DNA from 4 places in the Mesorhizobium sp. M0815 genome. Region 4 is predicted to be linked to each of the others. Evidence: riboswitches for the same ligand, from Rfam matches in the RefSeq annotation. Region 4 holds a riboswitch; each other region holds the start of a gene.
The links. A riboswitch is a leader RNA that binds a small molecule or an ion and turns the genes downstream of it on or off. The one in region 4 is predicted to bind cobalamin.
Positions count from the first base shown of each region.

Region 1: it holds a riboswitch for cobalamin, as region 4 does, so the genes downstream of both, NKI01_RS02420 (CbtB domain-containing protein) here and NKI01_RS06395 (ABC transporter ATP-binding protein) in region 4, are expected to answer to the same signal.
Region 2: it holds a riboswitch for cobalamin, as region 4 does, so the genes downstream of both, metE (5-methyltetrahydropteroyltriglutamate--homocysteine S-methyltransferase) here and NKI01_RS06395 (ABC transporter ATP-binding protein) in region 4, are expected to answer to the same signal.
Region 3: it holds a riboswitch for cobalamin, as region 4 does, so the genes downstream of both, NKI01_RS09315 (DUF1636 family protein) here and NKI01_RS06395 (ABC transporter ATP-binding protein) in region 4, are expected to answer to the same signal.

Region 1 is NZ_JAMYOU010000001.1:508,652-510,844, reverse strand. Features, by position in the region: gene NKI01_RS02425 (aromatic ring-hydroxylating oxygenase subunit alpha) at 1-683, opposite strand, end outside; cobalamin riboswitch at 824-1,019, shown strand; gene NKI01_RS02420 (CbtB domain-containing protein) at 1,056-1,235, shown strand; gene NKI01_RS02415 (CbtA family protein) at 1,251-2,033, shown strand; gene cobU (bifunctional adenosylcobinamide kinase/adenosylcobinamide-phosphate guanylyltransferase) at 2,026-2,193, shown strand, end outside.
Region 2 is NZ_JAMYOU010000024.1:52,432-54,624, forward strand. Features, by position in the region: gene NKI01_RS23380 (hypothetical protein) at 119-373, opposite strand; cobalamin riboswitch at 925-1,125, shown strand; partial or broken gene metE (5-methyltetrahydropteroyltriglutamate--homocysteine S-methyltransferase) at 1,221-2,193, shown strand, end outside.
Region 3 is NZ_JAMYOU010000006.1:4,556-6,748, forward strand. Features, by position in the region: gene NKI01_RS09310 (winged helix-turn-helix domain-containing protein) at 1-956, shown strand, start outside; cobalamin riboswitch at 986-1,189, shown strand; gene NKI01_RS09315 (DUF1636 family protein) at 1,228-1,662, shown strand; gene cobW (cobalamin biosynthesis protein CobW) at 1,659-2,193, shown strand, end outside.
Region 4 is NZ_JAMYOU010000003.1:288,567-290,759, reverse strand. Features, by position in the region: gene NKI01_RS06400 (GyrI-like domain-containing protein) at 1-606, opposite strand, end outside; cobalamin riboswitch at 901-1,104, shown strand; gene NKI01_RS06395 (ABC transporter ATP-binding protein) at 1,197-2,015, shown strand; gene NKI01_RS06390 (ABC transporter substrate-binding protein) at 2,012-2,193, shown strand, end outside.

The DNA.
Region 1 (2,193 bases), on a different contig from region 4:
AGGCCGCGGCCATAGATCGGCACCAGCCGCGACAGGTCCTTGTGGACGCCAGGGCAGTGCAGGCACTCGTTGAAGTTCTCCCAAAATATCTTCCAGTTGCAGTTCATAACCTTGCGCAGCACATGGCCGCTCAGCAGCGTTTCCAGCGGCCAGTTGGCGAGGTTGCCGGATGCCGGATCGAAGGATGTTTCAGCCGAACCGGCAGCGTCTTGCGCGAGGTTGACGAAAACGAAACCGCGCCACACCGAAAGCGCGACGCGGTAGAGCGGATGATCGGCCTTGTCGAAACCGTCCGGCAGCGATTTCGACGGCACGCGCACCAGATCGCCGCGCAGCGAATAGGACCAGGCGTGGTAGGGGCAGGTGATGAGCCGCGCCCTCAGCCGTCCTTCGCTCTGCTGGCAAAGCTGCGAGCCGCGATGCCGGCAGGTGTTGTGAAAGGCGCGCAATTCGCCGGTCTCGTCGCGCAGCACGACGACCTCCTGCGTGCCTATGCGAAACGTCCTGAAAGCCAGCGGCTGGGCAAGGTCGGCCTCGCGGCAGACCAGCAGCCAGTTGCGATACCAGATGGCCTCGAGATCGCGCTGATAGCCTGCGATGTCCCAATAGGCCGATGACGGCAGCGTCGGCTCGGCCCGCGTCAGGCCGTTATAGGGACCGCGCTCATTCGGGCTGGGTTGCATGCCGGCTTCCTCCCCATCCGCCAGCCGACACCCGGCTGTGAGAATTGTCAATTGCGGCGCCGGCCGGCGAGCTTGGCGAGGCGGCGCATTCGCCACACGATCCGGCGGAATTTGGTTTGCCGGGCGCGGCGATTCTGCCTATAGTCGCTGATGTCGTCGGTTCCGTTTGGAACCAAGAGGGAATGCGGTGCGGGCGAAATTCTTGCCCAATGCCGTGGCTGCCCCCGCAACTGTGTGCGGTAGTCCTCTCCATATGCCACTGAAGATTTTCTTCGGGAAGGTGGGGAAGGGCGCTGATCCGCGAGCCAGGAGACCTGCCGGCGACAGGAAACTGACTTCTATGCCCTCGGGTGGAGGGCGAAAGGACAAGACATGAATACCGCTTCCGTCTCGCTCGGCGCTTCCGTCTCCTCGCAGTCGCGTTTCATGCAGCTGGCGCTTGCTGCATTCCTCGGCATTTTCGTCATGGGCTTTGTCGGCTTCTCGCACATCGATGCGGTCCACAATGCCGCCCACGACTATCGCCACTCGATGGGCTTTCCCTGCCACTGACAAGGGGCTGACATCATGACACTGTTTCGCAACGTCGTGTTCATCGCGGCGATCGCAGGGCTCGTGGCCGGCGTCGTTCTCGCCTGCATGCAGGCCTATGCCACGGTGCCGCTGATCCTGAAGGCGGAAGTCTACGAACAGGCCGGCGGCGGCCATGACCATGCCGCGGCACCTGCGGCACCGGTCGAAAACGCCGGGGGCACGATGGCTATAAGCAGCGCCGCGCCGGCACCGGCTGAAGCAATGGCTCCGGCGGAGGACGAAGGCTGGGCGCCGGCCGACGGTTTCGAACGCTTTGCCTTCAGCGTCGTTGCCAATATCGTCACCGGCATCGGCTTCGCGTTGGTCCTGGTTGCGGTTTCGGAGTTCGCCGGCGGCATCGGCAATTGGCGCCAGGGCCTGTTCTGGGGGCTTGCCGGCTTTGCCGTGTTCACGCTGGCGCCGGGCCTCGGCCTGCCGCCGGAATTGCCGGCAATGCCGGCGGCCGACCTTGTCCAACGCCAGATCTGGTGGTGGGCAACGGTGGTGGCGACCGCCGCCGGTCTCGGCCTGCTCGCCTTCCGCAGATCGCTGCCGCTGGCGGTCCTTGCCGTGGCGTTGATGGTGGCGCCGCATATTGTCGGCGCGCCGCAGCCCGACAGCTTCGAGACGACAATCCCGGAAGGCCTGCATCATCAGTTCGTGGTGGCGGTGACGCTGACCAATCTGGTGTTCTGGCTGGTGCTCGGCGCGGTCGTCGGCGTGGTGCGCGGCCGCTTCACCGGCACGGCGACCAGCCTGCGCGACAGCTTTGCCTGACCGCGCTGCCGGGGCGCTGACCCTGATCATCGGCGGTGCGCGCTCCGGCAAGAGCGTGCATGCCGAGAGGCTGGTGAGTGCCTGTCCGGCGCCATGGAGCTATATCGCGACGGCGCAAGCCTATGACGAGGAGATGCGCGAACGGATCGCGCTGCACCGC
Region 2 (2,193 bases), on a different contig from region 4:
CTCTCCCATCGCCGGTGTGTGCCCGACGCCATCTTGTGGACGAGCTTGGCCGCCTGCACCCGGTTGTATTCCGGCTTGCGGTCCGCCTGGGCGGTCCGCCGCGATGGCTATCTCCATGTCAATCGACGCCGAACTTTGACTGCCCGCTGCTTTTGATGAATTTGGCGAGGTCCCGCGCATAATCACTCTTGGTCTTCTCCTTGAGGCCCTGTGTCGCGAACTTGTGGTCCAGCACGGCAAACAGGTCCAAGTCCCCTTCCGCCTGTGGCGCTGGCTTGCCCTCACCGCCCTCGGCTTCCCAATTGGGGACCGCTTCTGCGCGCTGCACCGTGGCGATTGTCCGCCCAAGACGCATCACAAGATCGAACGCCAAACCGTGCGCGTGCACGACGATTTGCCGCTCAGGCCTCATTTGGACAGGACTTGAGCTGGCCCGGTGGTTTGAGCCGGGTTACCTTGAGCCGGTGGGCTGCGAACAAGCAGTTCGAGACATTGGCCTCGATCACTTAACACGCCGCTGCGCCTGGCCCCGGTGTGCTCCCCCCGAAATCGTTGTGTCATATCACCGAGGGCATCACGGCCAACAGCTTCCACATGGGCAACAGCCTCGCCATTGAGCCGAATTGGTCGCGAGCAGATCACCAACGAAGCGGTCGGAACCTCGGAGCCGAAGTTCGACGCCGAGGTGGTTCGCATGATGCGCTAAGCAGCACCACGGCGCTTGCCGGTATGTTTGCTGCCGGCAGCCGACGAACTCCTATCCTCCTGGACAAGGGCGCCGTGCGTCATTGCTTTGATTTACGGGCCGCTCAAGGCTTCCACAGTTTTCGCTCTCGAGGCGACCTTTGGAACATGCCAACGGAAATTTAACATAACGACATAAACATTTCTTTATGCGGCGTTGACAGAGAAGCGAACTGCTGTAATTGTCTCCCGCGTCGTGGTTCTCCGTACGGCGCTGCCGCAGCGGAGCTAAGAGGGAAGCCGGTGCGATGCCGGCGCTGCCCCCGCAACTGTTAGCGGCGAGCCAACCCCACTCATGTCACTGAGGCGAATAGCCTTGGGAAGACGGGTAGAGGCTATGACCCCGCGAGCCAGGAGACCTGCCACGGCGAATTACGTCCACGGGCGGGGTGTCTCGGTGGCCGCTGCAGCCTGGCGTTCGTGCCGGCCTGCTAGCGCCTTCCTTGTCACCGACGCCCCAACCATCGGGGTCTGGCATGACTGTCTCTCAGCAAATTCCTGTAGCAACGCTCGGCGTGCCCCGCTTCGGTCGTCGGCGAGAACTGAAATTCGCGCTTGAAAGCTACTGGTCCGGAAAATCGTCCGCTGCCGACCTTCTCACGACGGCGAAGGCGCTCCGTGCCGCTAGCTGGGAGGAGCAACGCGATCGCGGCGTGTCGAAAATCCCGTCGAACGACTTCTCGCTCTACGACCATGTGCTCGACACCGCAGCCATGGTCGGCGCCCTTCCGTCCCGTTACGGCTGGAATGGCGGCGAGGTCCCACTCGACATCTACTTCGCTATGGCGCGCGGCAACCAAGGTCAGACGGAGGATTGTGGGCACGGTGGTCACCAGCATGCGGCTCATCGGCCTGGCGTAGCCGCGATGGAAATGACCAAGTGGTTTGACACCAACTATCACTACATTGTGCCGGAACTAGACGATGATCAGACGTTCGCTCTTTCGTCGACGAAGCCGGTTGATTACTTCCTCGAGGCTAAAGCCCTCGGCATTCACACACGCCCAGTCATCCTTGGACCGGTCACCTTCCTCAAGCTGGCTAAATCGCCTGCCGAAGGCTTCGATCCCATCGCGCTCCTACCACGGCTTCTGCCCGTCTACGAGCAACTCCTGCGGAGCTTGAAGCTGTCGGGCGCCGATTGGGTGCAGATCGATGAGCCAGCGCTTGTCCTCGATCTGAACCCGAACGAACGAGCTGCGTTCGAATTCGCCTATGGCCAGCTGTCGAAAGCCGCGCCCGAGCTGAAGATCATGCTGGCTACCTATTTCGGGCCGCTGGGAGACAATCTCGAAACCGCGGTTTCTCTGCCCCTGGCCGGGCTGCATATTGATCTCGTGCGCGCTCCCGAGCAGCTGGAAACGGTGGGTCGGCTCGCACCGAAGGATCTGGTGCTCTCGCTTGGCTTGATCGATGGCCGCAACGTCTGGCGTGCGAACCTGCCCGCCA
Region 3 (2,193 bases), on a different contig from region 4:
TGGTCTTCGAATATTGGGCGCATGAAGCCTCGTTCCTGCCCGTCGAGACCTATCCGCTGATGCGCTGGCGCATGCGGCGGGCCGAGCGCGGCGAGGAAATGTACAGCGGACTGGCAAAATGGGGCCGCGAGCACGCCGCCTACATTGAGGACATCTATCGCGAGGTCGCTGAACGAGGCCCGATCGCGGCGTCGGCTTTCGAAGGCCAGAAGGGCTCGGGCGGCTGGTGGGGCTGGAGCCATGCCAAGCATGCCTTCGAATGGCTGTTCTGGGCGGGCCGCATCACCACGGCGCACCGGCGTGGTTTCGAGCGGTTCTACGATCTGCCGGAGCGCGTGCTGCCGCCAACGGTACTCGCTTTGCCAGTTCCGTCCCCCGCGGACGCCCACCGCGAACTGCTGCGCATCTCCGCCCGCGCCCATGGCGTCGCCACGGCGGGCGATCTGCGCGACTATTTCCGCCTCTCGCCCGCCGACATCAAGGGCCGCATCGAGGAACTGGTCGAGGCTGGCGACCTGTTGCCGGTGAGCGTCGAAGGCTGGAGCAAAACAGCCTATCTCCACAAGGACGCCCGTTTGCCGCGCAGGATCGAGGCGCGCGCCTTGCTTGCGCCGTTCGATCCCGTCGTCTTCGAGCGGTCGCGCACCGAGCGGTTGTTCGACTTCCACTACCGCATCGAGATCTACACGCCGGCCGAAAAGCGCCAGTATGGCTATTATGTGCTGCCGTTCCTGCTCGGCGACAGCATCGTCGGGCGCGTCGACCTCAGGGCCGACCGCCCGGCCGGCGTATTGCGCGTCCATGCCGCCTATTCGGAGCCCGGCGCCCCGCCGCAAACTGCCGCCGCCCTTTTCGAGGAATTGAAGCAGATGCAGGGTTGGCTCGGGCTCGAGCGCATCGAGGTGACGGCTGCCGGCGACCTCGGCCAGCCGCTCGCAGATATCGCCGCGTCATAGACGTGCGTTGACACGACTGCCTTCACAAGCCTAAATCCGTTCCAGACGGTCCCCTGCCCGCAACGGCAAGGGCCAAGAGGGAATGCGGTGCGAAATCTCGATTTCAAATCCGCGGCTGTCCCCGCAACTGTAAGCGACGAGCCAAGGCCGAAAACCACTGGGATATTCCCGGGAAGGCGGCACCCAGGCGATGACCCGCGAGCCAGGAGACCTGCCGTCTAGGACATAAGAATCCGATCGCCTGGCGGGTTTTCCGGGCAAGGAGCCTGATTTGGAACGCGACAGCAGTTTTCCGGCTGAGACAGCGGATTTATTGTCCGGCCATGGTGATTCCCCGGCCGGCGTTACCGTCATCGTCTGCTCGTCCTGCCGTGACGAGACCGGTTCGGACGCTTATCCCCGCGCCGGCGAACTGCTCGCCGAGCACACGCGCCGCGCCGCTTCCAGCGAAAACATTAAAATCCGCACCGTCGAATGCCTCGGCAATTGCAAGCGCCGGCTCAGCGCCGCGATGCTGCGCGACGGCTGCTGGAGCTATGTCTTCGGCGACCTGACCACGACCAGCGGCACCGATCTGGTGACGGGGGCAAAGCTGTTCGCTACTTCGACGGACGGCCTCATTCCGTGGCGCGGCCGTCCCGATTGCCTGAAGCGCGGCTTGGTTGCCCGCATCCCTCCCCTCGACCTTTTGAAGGACTTGATATGACTTCCCCAGATTCGGCCGCCAACGTTTCGCGCGTCCCCTGCACCGTCGTCACCGGCTTTCTCGGCGCCGGCAAGACGACGCTGATCCGCCATTTGCTCGAAAACGCCAAAGGCAAGCGCCTGGCCATCATCGTCAACGAGTTCGGCGATATCGGCATCGACGGCGAGATCCTGAAGGGCTGCGGCATCGACACTTGCCCCGAGGCAAACATCGTCGAGCTGGCCAATGGCTGCATCTGCTGCACTGTCGCCGACGACTTTGTCCCCGCGCTCGACCAGATCCTGTCGCTGACGCCGAAGGTCGACCACATCCTGATCGAGACGTCCGGGCTGGCCCTGCCCAAGCCGCTGGTCCAGGCCTTCCAGTGGCCGTCGGTGAAAAGCCGCGTCACGGTCGATGGCGTCATCGCCGTCGTCGACGGGCCGGCGCTGGCTGATGGCCGCGTTGCCAACGACATGGACGCCCTGCAGGCGCAGCGCGCGCAGGACGAGACGCTCGACCATGACGATCCTGTCGAGGAGGTGTTCGAAG
Region 4 (2,193 bases):
CAGGTCCGAAAAATCGGACACTTCGACGCCAGCGATGTAGTCGAAATTGCCGGCGTCGTCGCCGTTGACGCAGACGCCATAGGCGACGTCGCCGATCTCGCCAGGAATGTTGCCAATATAGGGGCCGAACCGCTGCCACTGCATCGGGATGCCGGCGCTGGTTTCGCAGCTGTAGCGCTCGCCGAGACCGGCGATGAGAAACGGCCGGCTGGTCTCAAAACGCGGTGGTTCGAGAGTGGCGAGAAAGGACTGGTCCATCAGGATCGGCTCCACAAGATCGAGGTTGTCGAGCGAGCCTTGTGCGCGTACCAGTTCCGGCGTGGTGCCGAACTGGTCGCGGAAGGCGCGGGTGAAGGCCTCATGCGAGGCATAGCCGGCGTCGAGCGCGACCGAGAGGATGTCGGGTGCGCCGGCGCCAAGCTTGCGCGCCGCTTCGGTCAGTCGGCGAGAACGGACGTAGCTCATCACCGAACGGCCGGTAGCCGCGCCGAAAGCCCGCGTCACATGAAAGCGCGACACCCCGCTGCTCTTGGCGACATCGTCCAGCGAGACTGCTTCGGGCAGATGGCTTTCGACGAACCACAGCGCCTTCTCGGTCGGATTCATTTGGCACCTCGCATTGGCCCAGTCTCCGCATTGGCCCAGTCTTTACATGGCCCAGTCTTTACATTGGCCATGTCTTATATTGGCAAGATTATGGTGCCGCTTCCTGGCGGAGGCAGTTTGATCGAAATTGCGCACTGCGCAAATCGAGAGCGACGGTCGTCGGCAAGTCGCAGGCGTCGCGCGAAAAGGCTTGACAGGAAGCGGGCAAACGTCCTTTTAAATGTAACGTTATTACATCACGAGGTCTATATGGCTCCTTCTGACAAGACTTATTGCGCTGTGATTGGCGGAAAACTAGGGTGGCTGACTGATGGTCCCCGAGTCGAAAGGCAAGGGGTGAAAAGGGAACACGGTGAGATCTTCGGATCGAGGCCGTGGCTGCCCCCGCAACTGTAAGCGGTTAGCAAAATCCGAAGTGCCACTGGCCGGCAAGGCTGGGAAGGCAGGATGGCGCAAAGACCCGCGAGCCAGGAGACCTGCCATCAGCATGAGTTGACCGGACGGGGTGTGCCGGGAGGAGACGTGGACATCGGTCTTGTCGGCCGGTCCGTCCAGCTTCCTTCCGTCGCCATTGAGAAAGTGACGGTAAGTTGGACGCCTCCCAGCCTCTTCTTGAAGCGTGTGAACTGAGCGCGACGACGAATGGCCGGTGCCTGGTCAGCGCGGTGAGCCTTTCGATAGCGCCGGGCGACCGCCTCGCCATCATCGGCCCCAACGGCGCCGGCAAGACGACGCTGCTGCGCATGCTATGCGGTACGCTGCGGCCAAGCGCGGGAGATGTGAGATTTTCCGGACGCCGGCTGGAGAGGTTTTCGGCCGCCGAGCGGGCACTGCACATGGCGGTCGTTGGCCAGACCGACCAGCCTGATCCGCGGCTTGCCGTGATCGACTACGTCGAGCTTGGGCGCGTCCCGCATGCCGGCTTGCGACGGAGGAGCGAGCAACGCGACATCGTCATTGAAGCACTTCGCAGAACCGGCCTGCTGCCGCTGCTCGGCCGCACGATCGGCTCGCTATCCGGTGGCGAGCGGCAACGCGCCCAGTTGGCGCGCGCCATCGCCCAGGAGCCCAAAATCCTGTTCCTCGATGAACCGACCAATCATCTCGATCCGCGCGCCCGCAGCGACCTTCTCGAACTCGTATCGCAGTTTGGCATGACCGTCGTGGCGGTGCTTCATGATCTGTCGCTTGTCACGCCATTTGCCACCAGGGTCGCGGTGATGAACGAGGCCCGCCTGCAGGCACTTGCCAGTCCGCGCGAGGCGCTGACCAAGAAGTTGATCCGCGAGATTTTCGGCGTTGACGTGCTTTGGCTGCGCCATCCCACCGAAGACCGCGAACTCACGGTCTTCGACGTTCCGAACCGCGCCTCTTCACATCCCGATTTGACCAAGGAGCAACATCCGTGAAACGCCTCGTACTGTCTTTTGCCTCCCTCCTACTTGCCCAGACCGCCTTCGCTTTCCCGGTAACCGTTGATAGCTGCGGCACGCCGCTGACGTTCGACGCCGCGCCGAAGCGCGCCGTCATCCAAGATCTGAACATGGCGGAGATGGCCTTCGCGCTGGGGCTGCAACCATCGATCGT